One region of the Pseudomonas imperatae genome, then DNA from elsewhere that is predicted to be linked to it. Evidence: predicted binding sites of a transcription regulator. Region 1 holds the regulator's gene; each other region holds the start of a gene.

Region 1 (3,278 bases):
CAGCGAACGGCTGGCGTTGCTCAGCGGGTGGCGGCGGCGGGTCTCGGAGAAGCGCTTGAGCAGGGTTTCTTCGTCGGCGTCCAGGTACAGCACGTCGCACTGGATGTGCTTGTCGCGGGCTTCCTGCAGCAGTTGCGGAAAACGCGACAGGTCGCTGGGCAGGTTGCGCGCATCGATGGACACGGCTACCAGCGGCTGGGCCAGCTCGGTGCGGATCAGGGCGCGCTCGGCCAGTTCCGGCAGCAGGCCGGCCGGCAGGTTGTCGATGCAGTAGAAACCGTTGTCTTCCAGCACGTCCAGCGCGGTGCTTTTGCCCGAGCCGGAACGGCCGCTGACGATGATCAGGCGCATGGTCAATGACCTTTCTGTTCGTCCAGCACAACCTGATAGAGGGCATCGCTGCTTTTCGCCGAGCGCAGGCGCTCGCGCACGTCGGCGCGGTCGAGCATGCCGGCGATCTGGCTCAGCAACGCCAGGTGTTCATTGGTCGCCTCCTGGGGGACCAGGAGCACGAAGACCAGGTCGACCGGGGCGCCGTCGATGGCGTCGTAGTCGATCTTGTTCTCCAGGTGCAGCAGGGCGCTGATCGGCGTGGTGCAGCCAACCAGGCGGCAATGGGGGATGGCAATACCGTTGCCAAAACCGGTCGAGCCCAGTTTTTCGCGGGCGACCAGGCTTTCGAACACTACCTGCATCTCAAGGCCGGGGACTTCCCGGGCGATGAGGGTGGCGATGTGTTCGAGTACTTTCTTCTTGCTGCCGCCCGGCGCGTTCACGAGGGAACGGCCGGGGGTCAGGATGTTTTCAAGTCGGATCATGAGGGGGGAGTGTCAGCGGGCGGTCTGGCCTTGCAGCAGACTCTGCTGTTTTTCCTTATGCTTTTTGAGTTGGCGGTCGAGCTTGTCGGTCAGCAGGTCGATGGCCGCGTACATGTCATCATGTTCCGCGTTTGCCACGACTTCGCCACCGGGTACGCGCAGGGTGGCCTCGATTTTCTGTTTCAGCTTCTCGACCTCCATGATGACCTGCACGTTGGTGATCTTGTCGAAATGGCGCTCCAATCGGTCGAGTTTCTCACCGATGTAAGTGCGCATGGCGTCGGTCACAACCAGTTGATGTCCACTGATGTTGACTTGCATACCGCTTTCTCCTTATTGCCAGTGCATAAAGAGACAGGTTGGTTAACCTGCCACTGGAACGCTGTGGCACATCCGGCAAGCCCACTGGCAGCGCCTTGGCGCTGCCAGGATTCACATCAGCCGCTTGCGTTCGCTGGACGGCGCGATCCCTAGGGATTCACGGTACTTGGCGACAGTGCGGCGGGCTACCTGGATGCCTTGTGCCTCCAGTAAACCAGCGATCTTGCTGTCACTCAATGGCTTTTTCTGATTTTCCGCGGCAACCAGTTTCTTGATGATCGCGCGGATCGCCGTGGACGAGCATTCTCCGCCCTCGGAGGTGCTGACGTGGCTGGAGAAAAAGTATTTCAGCTCGTAGATGCCGCGCGGGGTGTGCATGTATTTCTGCGTGGTCACCCGCGAAATGGTCGACTCGTGCATGCCCACCGCCTCGGCGATGTCGTGCAGCACCAGCGGCTTCATGGCCTCGTCGCCGTAGTCGAGGAAACCGCGCTGGTGCTCGACGATCTGGCTGGCGACCTTCATCAGGGTCTCGTTGCGGCTCTGCAGGCTCTTGATGAACCAGCGCGCCTCCTGCAACTGGTTGCGCATGAAGGTGTTGTCGGCGCTGGTGTCGGCGCGGCGCACGAAGCCGGCGTACTGCGGGTTGACGCGCAGGCGCGGTACGGCTTCCTGGTTCAGCTCCACCAGCCAGCGCTCGTTGTCCTTGCGCACGATGACGTCGGGCACCACGTACTCGGCTTCGCTGGACTCGATCTGCGAGCCAGGGCGCGGGTTGAGGCTTTGCACCAGTTCAATGACCTGGCGCAGCTCGTCTTCCTTGAGCTTCATGCGGCGCATCAGCTGGCTGTAGTCGCGGCTGCCCAGCAGGTCGATGTAGTCGGCCACCAGGCGCTGGGCCTCACTGAGCCACGGCGTGCGCGGGGGCATCTGGCGCAGTTGCAGCAGCAGGCATTCGCTGAGGTCGCGGGCGCCGATGCCGGCGGGCTCGAACTGCTGGATGCGGTGCAGCACGGCTTCCACTTCGTCCAGCTCGATGTCCAGCTCCGGGTCGAAGGAGTCGCAGATCTCCTGCAGCGTCTCGTCCAGGTAGCCCTGGTTGTTGATGCAGTCGATCAGGGTGACCGCGATCAGGCGATCGGTGTCGGACATGGGCGCCAGGTTGAGTTGCCACAGCAGATGGCTCTGCAGGCTTTCGCCGGCCGACGTGCGGGTGGTGAAGTCCCATTCGTCGTCATCGTTGCTGGGCAGGCTGCTGGCGCTGGTCTGGTAGATGTCTTCCCAGGCGGTGTCGACGGGAAGCTCGTTGGGAATGCGCTCGCTCCACTCGCCGTCTTCGAGGTTGTCGACGGTGGGGGCGGAGGTTTCCTGGTAGCTGGGCTCCTGGATTTCCGGCGTGACCTGTTGCTCGGCCTTGTCGGCCATGGGGTCGCTGTTGTCGAAGTCGTCGCCTTCTTCCTGGCGTTCGAGCATCGGATTGGATTCCAGGGCCTCCTGGATTTCCTGTTGGAGGTCCAGGGTGGAGAGCTGGAGGAGGCGGATGGCCTGTTGCAACTGCGGTGTCATCGTCAGTTGCTGGCCCATTCTTAGGACGAGCGATGGTTTCATGGCAGGGGCTTAACACCTTATTCGCCGGCGCAAAGCGCCATCCACTACGGGCGCCGAGGCTCTCGGCTTTTGTCGTAAGCAAATTATATGCCTGAAACCGAAGTGTTTGCCTAGAGCGACACCGCAATTAATTCGCGGCGCGCCCCGGGCAACCAGCCAAACACCTCGCCGTTACAGGCGGAACTCGTGGCCGAGGTAAACCTCTTTCACCAGTTGGTTTGCCAGGATGGTCTCGGCATCGCCTTCGGCGATCAGCTGGCCATCGTTGACGATGTAAGCGGTTTCACAGATATCCAGGGTCTCGCGAACGTTGTGGTCGGTGATCAACACGCCGATGCCCTTGTTCTTGAGGTGATGAATGATCTGCTTGATGTCGCCGACCGAGATCGGGTCGACACCGGCAAAGGGTTCGTCCAGCAGGATGAACTTGGGCGCGGTCGCCAGCGCGCGGGCAATTTCCACCCGGCGCCGCTCGCCGCCCGACAGGCTCATGCCCAGGTTGTCGCGGATGTGCGTGATGTGGAACTCCTG
Region 2 (3,278 bases), on a different contig from region 1:
TTACGGTGGCGTCGGGGGGCCGGTGACGCAGGCCACAGGCAAACAGCCCCGGGCGCTTAGCTCGGTCGATAAACGCGCACATTGGCATGTCCCTCACTGAGCAAGTGGTGGGCATGCAGGCGACTCATCACGCCTTTGTCGCAATACAGCAGGTACTGACGGGTGGGGTCCAGTTCCTTGAAACGGCTGTTCAGTGCATAGAACGGCAGTGCCTTGACCTCGATGCCTTCGAGTTCAAGGGGCTCGTCTTCCTGGGCGTCCGGATGCCGAATGTCGATGATCACCTGCCCGGCCAGGGCCTGGGCGACTTCCTCGATTTCGATGTCCTGGCCCAATTCATCGATCACATTGTCGATGGAAACGAGCTTGGCGCGTTCCAGGGCCCGCTCCAGCACGGCCATGTCGAACTGCTGTTCTTCATAGGCGACGCGGTGGGGCTTGGCCTTGGTGGTGGGGTTGACCGAAATCACCCCGCAATATTCAGGCATGTGCTTGGCGAAGTCGGCGGTGCCGATTTCGTTGGCCTGGTCAATGATGTCCTGCTTATGGCTGGCAAGCAATGGACGCAGCAGCAGCTTGTCGGTTGCCGCACTGATCACCGAGAGGTTCGGAAGCGTCTGGCTCGACACTTGCGAGATGGCCTCGCCGGTTACCAGGGCATCAATTTGCAGACGATCGGCCATGCGGCTGGCGGCGCGCAGCATCATGCGCTTGAGAATCACGCCCATGTGGCTGTTGTCGACCTTGCCCAACAGCTCGCCCACCACTTCCTCGAACGGGATGCTGATGAACAGCACGCGCTGGGAGCTACCGTATTTTTTCCACAGGAAGTGCGCGACTTCCATCACGCCCAGCTCGTGGGCACGGCCGCCCAGGTTGAAGAAGCAGAAGTGGGTCATCAGGCCGCGGCGCATCATCTGGTAGGCGGCCACGGTGGAGTCGAAGCCACCGGACATCAGTACCAAGGTCTGCTCCAGCGAGCCCAGCGGGTAGCCGCCGATGCCCTGGTGCTGGCTGTGGATGATGAACACGCGCTTGTCGCGGATCTCCAGGCGCACTTCCACGTCCGGGGTGCGCAGCTCGATGCCGGCGGCGCCGCACTGCTGGCGCAATTGGCTGCCAACGTAACGGTCCACATCCATGGAACTGAAGGTGTGCTTGCCGGCGCGCTTGCAGCGCACGGCGAACATCTTGCCCGCCAGCAGGTGGCCGAAGTGCTGCTTGCACTGGGCGACCAGGTCGTCCATGTCGCCCAGTGGGTATTCATCCACCTGGAGGAAATGGGTGATACCGGGCACGCACTTGAGGCGCTCGATCATCTCGCGCTGGATTTTCGCATCTTCGATGCGGGTGACAACGGTGAGGTTGTCCCACACGCCATCCACCACCAGCTTCGGGTCCAGTTCACGGAGCACGACGCGGATGTTCTTGGCGAGCTGGCGAATGAAGTTCTTCCGAACGGGCCGGCTCTTGATGGTGATTTCTGGGAAGACTTTTACGATTAGTTTCATGAAAAACAGCGCGCGAGGTGCCAGCCGAAAAAGGGGGGGCAGGATTATAGCGGAAATTGCTCAGCTTTTAACCAGTTATCGTACAGAAGGTTTTCAGTGCACCTTTATGGTGCCTTAAGGATTGCTAGCGCTTCAAAACAGTGCGGCAAATCGGCGCATTTTGCCGAAAACAGGCCGAAATGCTTGGGTTTGGGGCAAAAAACCCATCTCGGGGCACTGGCATGCAAATTGCTCCCTTGTGAGGCAGGTTGCCTTGGCAGACTATTCGCGCCCGGCATCACCCAAATTACAGGGCTAACCACTACCAGCCCTTATTCACCCCGGAGGACAACATGTCGAAGTCGGTTCAACTCATCAAAGATCATGACGTCAAGTGGATTGATCTGCGCTTCACGGACACCAAGGGCACCCAGCACCACGTCACCATGCCAGCCCGTGACGCGCTGGAAGACGACTTCTTCGAAGTCGGCAAGATGTTCGACGGTTCCTCCATCGCTGGCTGGAAAGGCATCGAAGCCTCCGACATGATCCTGCTGCCGGACGACGAAACTGCCGTCCTGGACCCGTTCACCGAAGAGCCGACCCTGATCCTGGTCTGCGACATCATCGAACCTTCGACCATGCAAGGCTACGATCGCGACCCGCGCGCCATCGCCCACCGCGCCGAAGAATACCTGAAGTCGACCGGTATCGGTGACACCGTGTTCGCCGGCCCAGAGCCAGAGTTCTTCATCTTCGACGAAGTGAAGTTCAAGTCCGACATCTCCGGTTCCATGTTCAAGATCTACTCGGAACAAGGTTCGTGGATGTCCGACCAGGACGTGGAAGGCGGCAACAAGGGCCACCGTCCAGGCGTGAAAGGCGGCTACTTCCCAGTTCCTCCGTTCGACCACGACCACGAAATCCGTACCGCCATGTGCAACGCACTGGAAGAGATGGGCCAGGTCGTTGAAGTTCACCACCACGAAGTGGCAACTGCTGGCCAGAACGAAATCGGCGTCAAGTTCAACACCCTGGTGAAGAAGGCCGACGAAGTCCAGACCCTGAAGTACGTTGTGCACAACGTTGCCGACGCTTACGGCCGTACCGCTACCTTCATGCCTAAGCCACTGTACGGCGACAACGGCTCGGGTATGCACGTACACATGTCCATCGCCAAAGATGGCAAGAACACCTTCGCTGGCGAAGGCTATGCCGGCCTGTCCGACACCGCCCTGTACTTCATCGGCGGTATCATCAAGCACGGTAAGGCCCTGAACGGCTTCACCAACCCGGCGACCAACTCGTACAAGCGTCTGGTCCCAGGCTTCGAAGCTCCAGTAATGCTGGCCTACTCGGCTCGCAACCGTTCGGCTTCGATCCGTATTCCTTACGTCAACAGCCCGCGCGGCCGTCGTATCGAAGCACGCTTCCCGGATCCGGCTGCCAACCCATACCTGGCCTTCGCAGCACTGCTGATGGCCGGCCTGGACGGTATCCAGAACAAGATCCACCCTGGCGACGCCGCTGACAAAAACCTGTACGACCTGCCGCCTGAAGAGGCGAAAGAGATCCCACAAGTTTGCGGCAGCCTGAAAGAAGCCCTGGAAGAGCTGGACAAAGGTCGTGCGTTCCTGACCAAAGGCGGCGTTTTCAGCGACGACTTCATCGACGCTTACATCGCCCTGAAAAGCGAAGAGGAAATCAAGGTGCGCACCTTCGTGCACCCACTGGAATACGAGCTGTACTACAGCTGCTAATCCGGTGACGTTGGCGCAAGCCGCGTGA
Region 3 (3,278 bases), on a different contig from region 1:
GCCTGACGCGGTGGTGCCCGAGCAGTGGGTGCTGTGGGCCTCCCAGACCGGCAACGCCGAGGCCTTGGCCAGCCTCTGCGGTGAGCAGTTGCGGGGTGCGGGGCTGCAGGTGCAGGTCAACTGCATGGACGAAGTCAGCCTGCCGCAATTGCGCCAGGCGCGCAGCGTGCTGTTGATCACCAGTACCTTCGGCGACGGTGACGCGCCGGACAACGGCAGTGGGCTATGGGCCGCATTGCAGGAGGGGGGCGCCGAGCAGTTGGCCGGGGTGCGCTATTCGGTCCTGGCCTTGGGCGACAGCAGCTACGAGCAGTTTTGCGGCTTCGGTCGCAAACTCGACGCCCGCCTGCAACATTTGGGCGCCACCACGCTGGTGCCGCGCATGGACTGCGAGCCCGACTACCAGGAGGTCGCCGAGCAGTGGCTGGGCCAGATCAACCTGGCGCTGACGGGCACTGCGCCAGTCCGGCCTGCGGTGGCCAGGGACTACAGCGGCTACAGCCGCCAGCGCCCCTGCCAGGTGCGCATCAAGCACAACCGCCTGCTCAACGCGGCGGGCGCGGAAAAGGAAACCCGGCAGATCGTTTTCGACCTCTCCGACACCGGCCTGCACTACCAGGCCGGCGACGCCCTGGGCGTGTGGCCCACCAACTGCCTGACCCTGGTAGAGGAACTGCTCGCCGCCCTGGGCCTGGACAGCAGCCAGCACGTGCAGGTGCCTGACCAGGGCGAGATGGCCCTGGCCCAGGCGCTGCACAAACATTACGAGATCACCCGCATTACCCCGGCCTGGCTCACGCTGGTGGCCGAGCGCAGCGGCAGCGCGCGGCTGGCGGAGTTGCTGGCGGTGGACAACAACGACGGCTTGAACCAGTGGCTATGGGGCCGGCAGCTGCTCGACCTGCTGGACGAATTCCCCACAGAAGTCAGTACCGATGAATTGCTGGGCCTGCTCAAACCGCTGCAACCACGGCTGTACTCCATCAGCTCCAGCGCCCAGGCCACCCCCAACGAGGTGCACCTCACGGTGTCCACCGTGCGCTACCGCCACAACGACCGCGCACGCAGCGGCGTGTGCTCGGCGTTCCTCGCCGACCGCGCCAGCAACGGCCTGGTGTCGATTTTCGTGCAGCCGTCCAAGCACTTCAAAGTGCCCGCCGACCCCGCCGCGCCGATGATCATGGTCGGCCCCGGCACCGGCGTCGCGCCGTTCCGCGCCTTCTTGCAGGAGCGCCAGGCCAGTGGCGCCAGCGGCCCCAATTGGCTGCTGTTCGGCGAGCAGCGCCAGGCCACCGATTTCTACTACCGCGACGAGCTGGAGCGCTGGTTGCAGCAGGGCCACCTGCAACGCCTGGACACGGCTTTTTCCCGCGACCAGGCGCAAAAAGTCTACGTGCAGCAGCGCATGCTGGAGCAGGGCGCGCAGCTGTGGGCGTGGCTGCAGCAGGGCGCGCACTTCTACGTGTGCGGCGACGCCAGCCGCATGGCCAAGGACGTCGACGCGGCGCTGAAGGCGGTGATCGCCGAGCACGGCGGCGTGGACGCCGAGGCGTACGTGGCGCAGATGAGCAAGGCCAAGCGCTACCTGCGCGATGTGTACTGAAACGAGGCACGGCGCAGGTTTTCGCACCAACCTGGCCCCGTAGCCGCTGCCGCCAGGCTGCGCTGGCCGGTATTGCCACCAGGATTTTGTGGGTGGACGCAAGGGCCAGCGCAGCCTGGCGGCAGCGGCTACGGGTAAATCCCGTGTTGGCATGCAACCTGCTTCGATACTATCAGCCCACCCGCGTTCAACGGCGATCGCACCCAGGGGCACCCCACACAGATACCAGGCAAAGGCGCCTGGAGCTTAACGGCTCCAGGCGCCTTTTTTTGTTCGAGGAAAACCTGCATGAACGCATTCATGACGCTCAAGCCGCGCCCGCAACTGATCATCGTCGGCAACGGCATGGTCGGCCACCACTGTGTCGAGCAACTGATTGAGCGCGGGGCCCTGGCGCAGCTCCAGGTGCGGGTGTTCGGCGAAGAGCGCCAGCGCGCCTACGACCGCGTGCACCTGTCCGAGTACTTCGGCGGCAAGGACGCCGAGGCGCTGGCCCTGGGCGATGCCACCCTGTACGCCGACCACGGCGTGCAGCTGCACCTGGACGAAGCGGTGCTGGAGATCGACCGGGCCAACCGCCAGGTGGTCACCGCCCAAGGCCGCTATGCCTACGACCAACTGGTGCTGGCCACCGGTTCCTACCCGTTCGTGCCGCCCATTGCCGGCTCCGAAGGCGACGCGCGGCTGGTGTACCGCACCCTCGACGACCTCGACGCCATCCGCCAGGCCGCCAGCACTGCCCGCCGTGGCGTGGTGGTGGGGGGCGGCCTGCTGGGCCTGGAGGCGGCCAACGCGCTGAAGTCCCTGGGCCTGGAAGCCCACGTGGTGGAGTTCGCCCCGCGGCTGATGCCGGTGCAACTGGACAGCGACGGCGGCGCCGCGCTGCGCGCGCAGATCGAGGCGTTGGGCGTAGGCGTGCACGTGTCCCGTGCCACCCAGGCCATCGTCGCCGGCGAGGCCTATCGCTACCGCATGAACTTCGACGGTGGCGAGTTCCTGGAAACCGACCTGGTGGTGTTCTCCGCCGGCATCCGCCCCCAGGACGCCCTGGGGCGCGGCGCCGGCCTTGACGTTGCTGCGCGTGGCGGCGTGGTCGTGGATGAGCATTGCCGCACCAGCGACCCGGCGATCTTCGCCATCGGCGAATGCGCGTCCTGGAACGGCAGCGTGTTCGGCCTGGTGGCGCCTGGCTACAGCATGGCGCGCAACGTCGCGGCGCTGCTGGCGGGGCAGGGCGAGGCCACCTTCAGCGGCGCCGACATGTCCACCAAGCTCAAGCTGCTGGGCGTGGACGTGGGCTCCATCGGCGACGCCCACGCCGCCACGCCGGGTGCGAAAAGCTACCGCTTCATCGACGAGGCCAACGCCAGCTACCGGCGCCTGGTGGTGTCGCCGTGCGGCAGCAAGGTCATCGGCGCCGTGCTGGTGGGCGACAACAGCTACTACGACACGCTGCTGCAGTACGTGCAGAACGGCATCGCCCTGCCCAAGGATCCGTCCAGCCTGATCCTGCCGCTAAGCGACGGCGCCCCGGCCCTGGGCGCCGATGCCTTGCCCGACGGCGCTACCCTGTGTTCCTGCCACAACGTGACCAAGGGCGCGGTGTGCGCGGCCATCGACAGCGGCTGCGGCGACCTGCCCAGCCTGAAGGCGCAGACCAAGGCTTGCACCGGTT

What was found. The regulator sigma-54, encoded in region 1, starts transcription at its own class of promoters, with help from an activator protein. The targets are predictions, from matches to a motif close to ANTGGCATNNANNTTGCTNT.
Region 2: a site for sigma-54 is predicted at 1,727-1,746, ahead of glnA (glutamate--ammonia ligase). Genes of this name have one in related genera too.
Region 3: a site for sigma-54 is predicted at 1,749-1,768, ahead of nirB (nitrite reductase large subunit NirB). Genes of this name have one in related genera too.

Annotation. Positions count from the first base shown of each region.
Region 1 is NZ_JBSKHP010000001.1:269,933-273,210, forward strand. It holds gene rapZ (RNase adapter RapZ) at 1-351, opposite strand, end outside; gene ptsN (PTS IIA-like nitrogen regulatory protein PtsN) at 354-818, opposite strand; gene hpf (ribosome hibernation-promoting factor, HPF/YfiA family) at 831-1,139, opposite strand; gene ACWKWX_RS01280 (RNA polymerase factor sigma-54) at 1,251-2,747, opposite strand; gene lptB (LPS export ABC transporter ATP-binding protein) at 2,919-3,278, opposite strand, start outside.
Region 2 is NZ_JBSKHP010000003.1:322,822-326,099, forward strand. It holds gene thiI (tRNA uracil 4-sulfurtransferase ThiI) at 57-1,511, opposite strand; gene glnA (glutamate--ammonia ligase) at 1,844-3,250, shown strand.
Region 3 is NZ_JBSKHP010000010.1:179,194-182,471, forward strand. It holds gene ACWKWX_RS15030 (sulfite reductase subunit alpha) at 1-1,603, shown strand, start outside; gene nirB (nitrite reductase large subunit NirB) at 1,892-3,278, shown strand, end outside.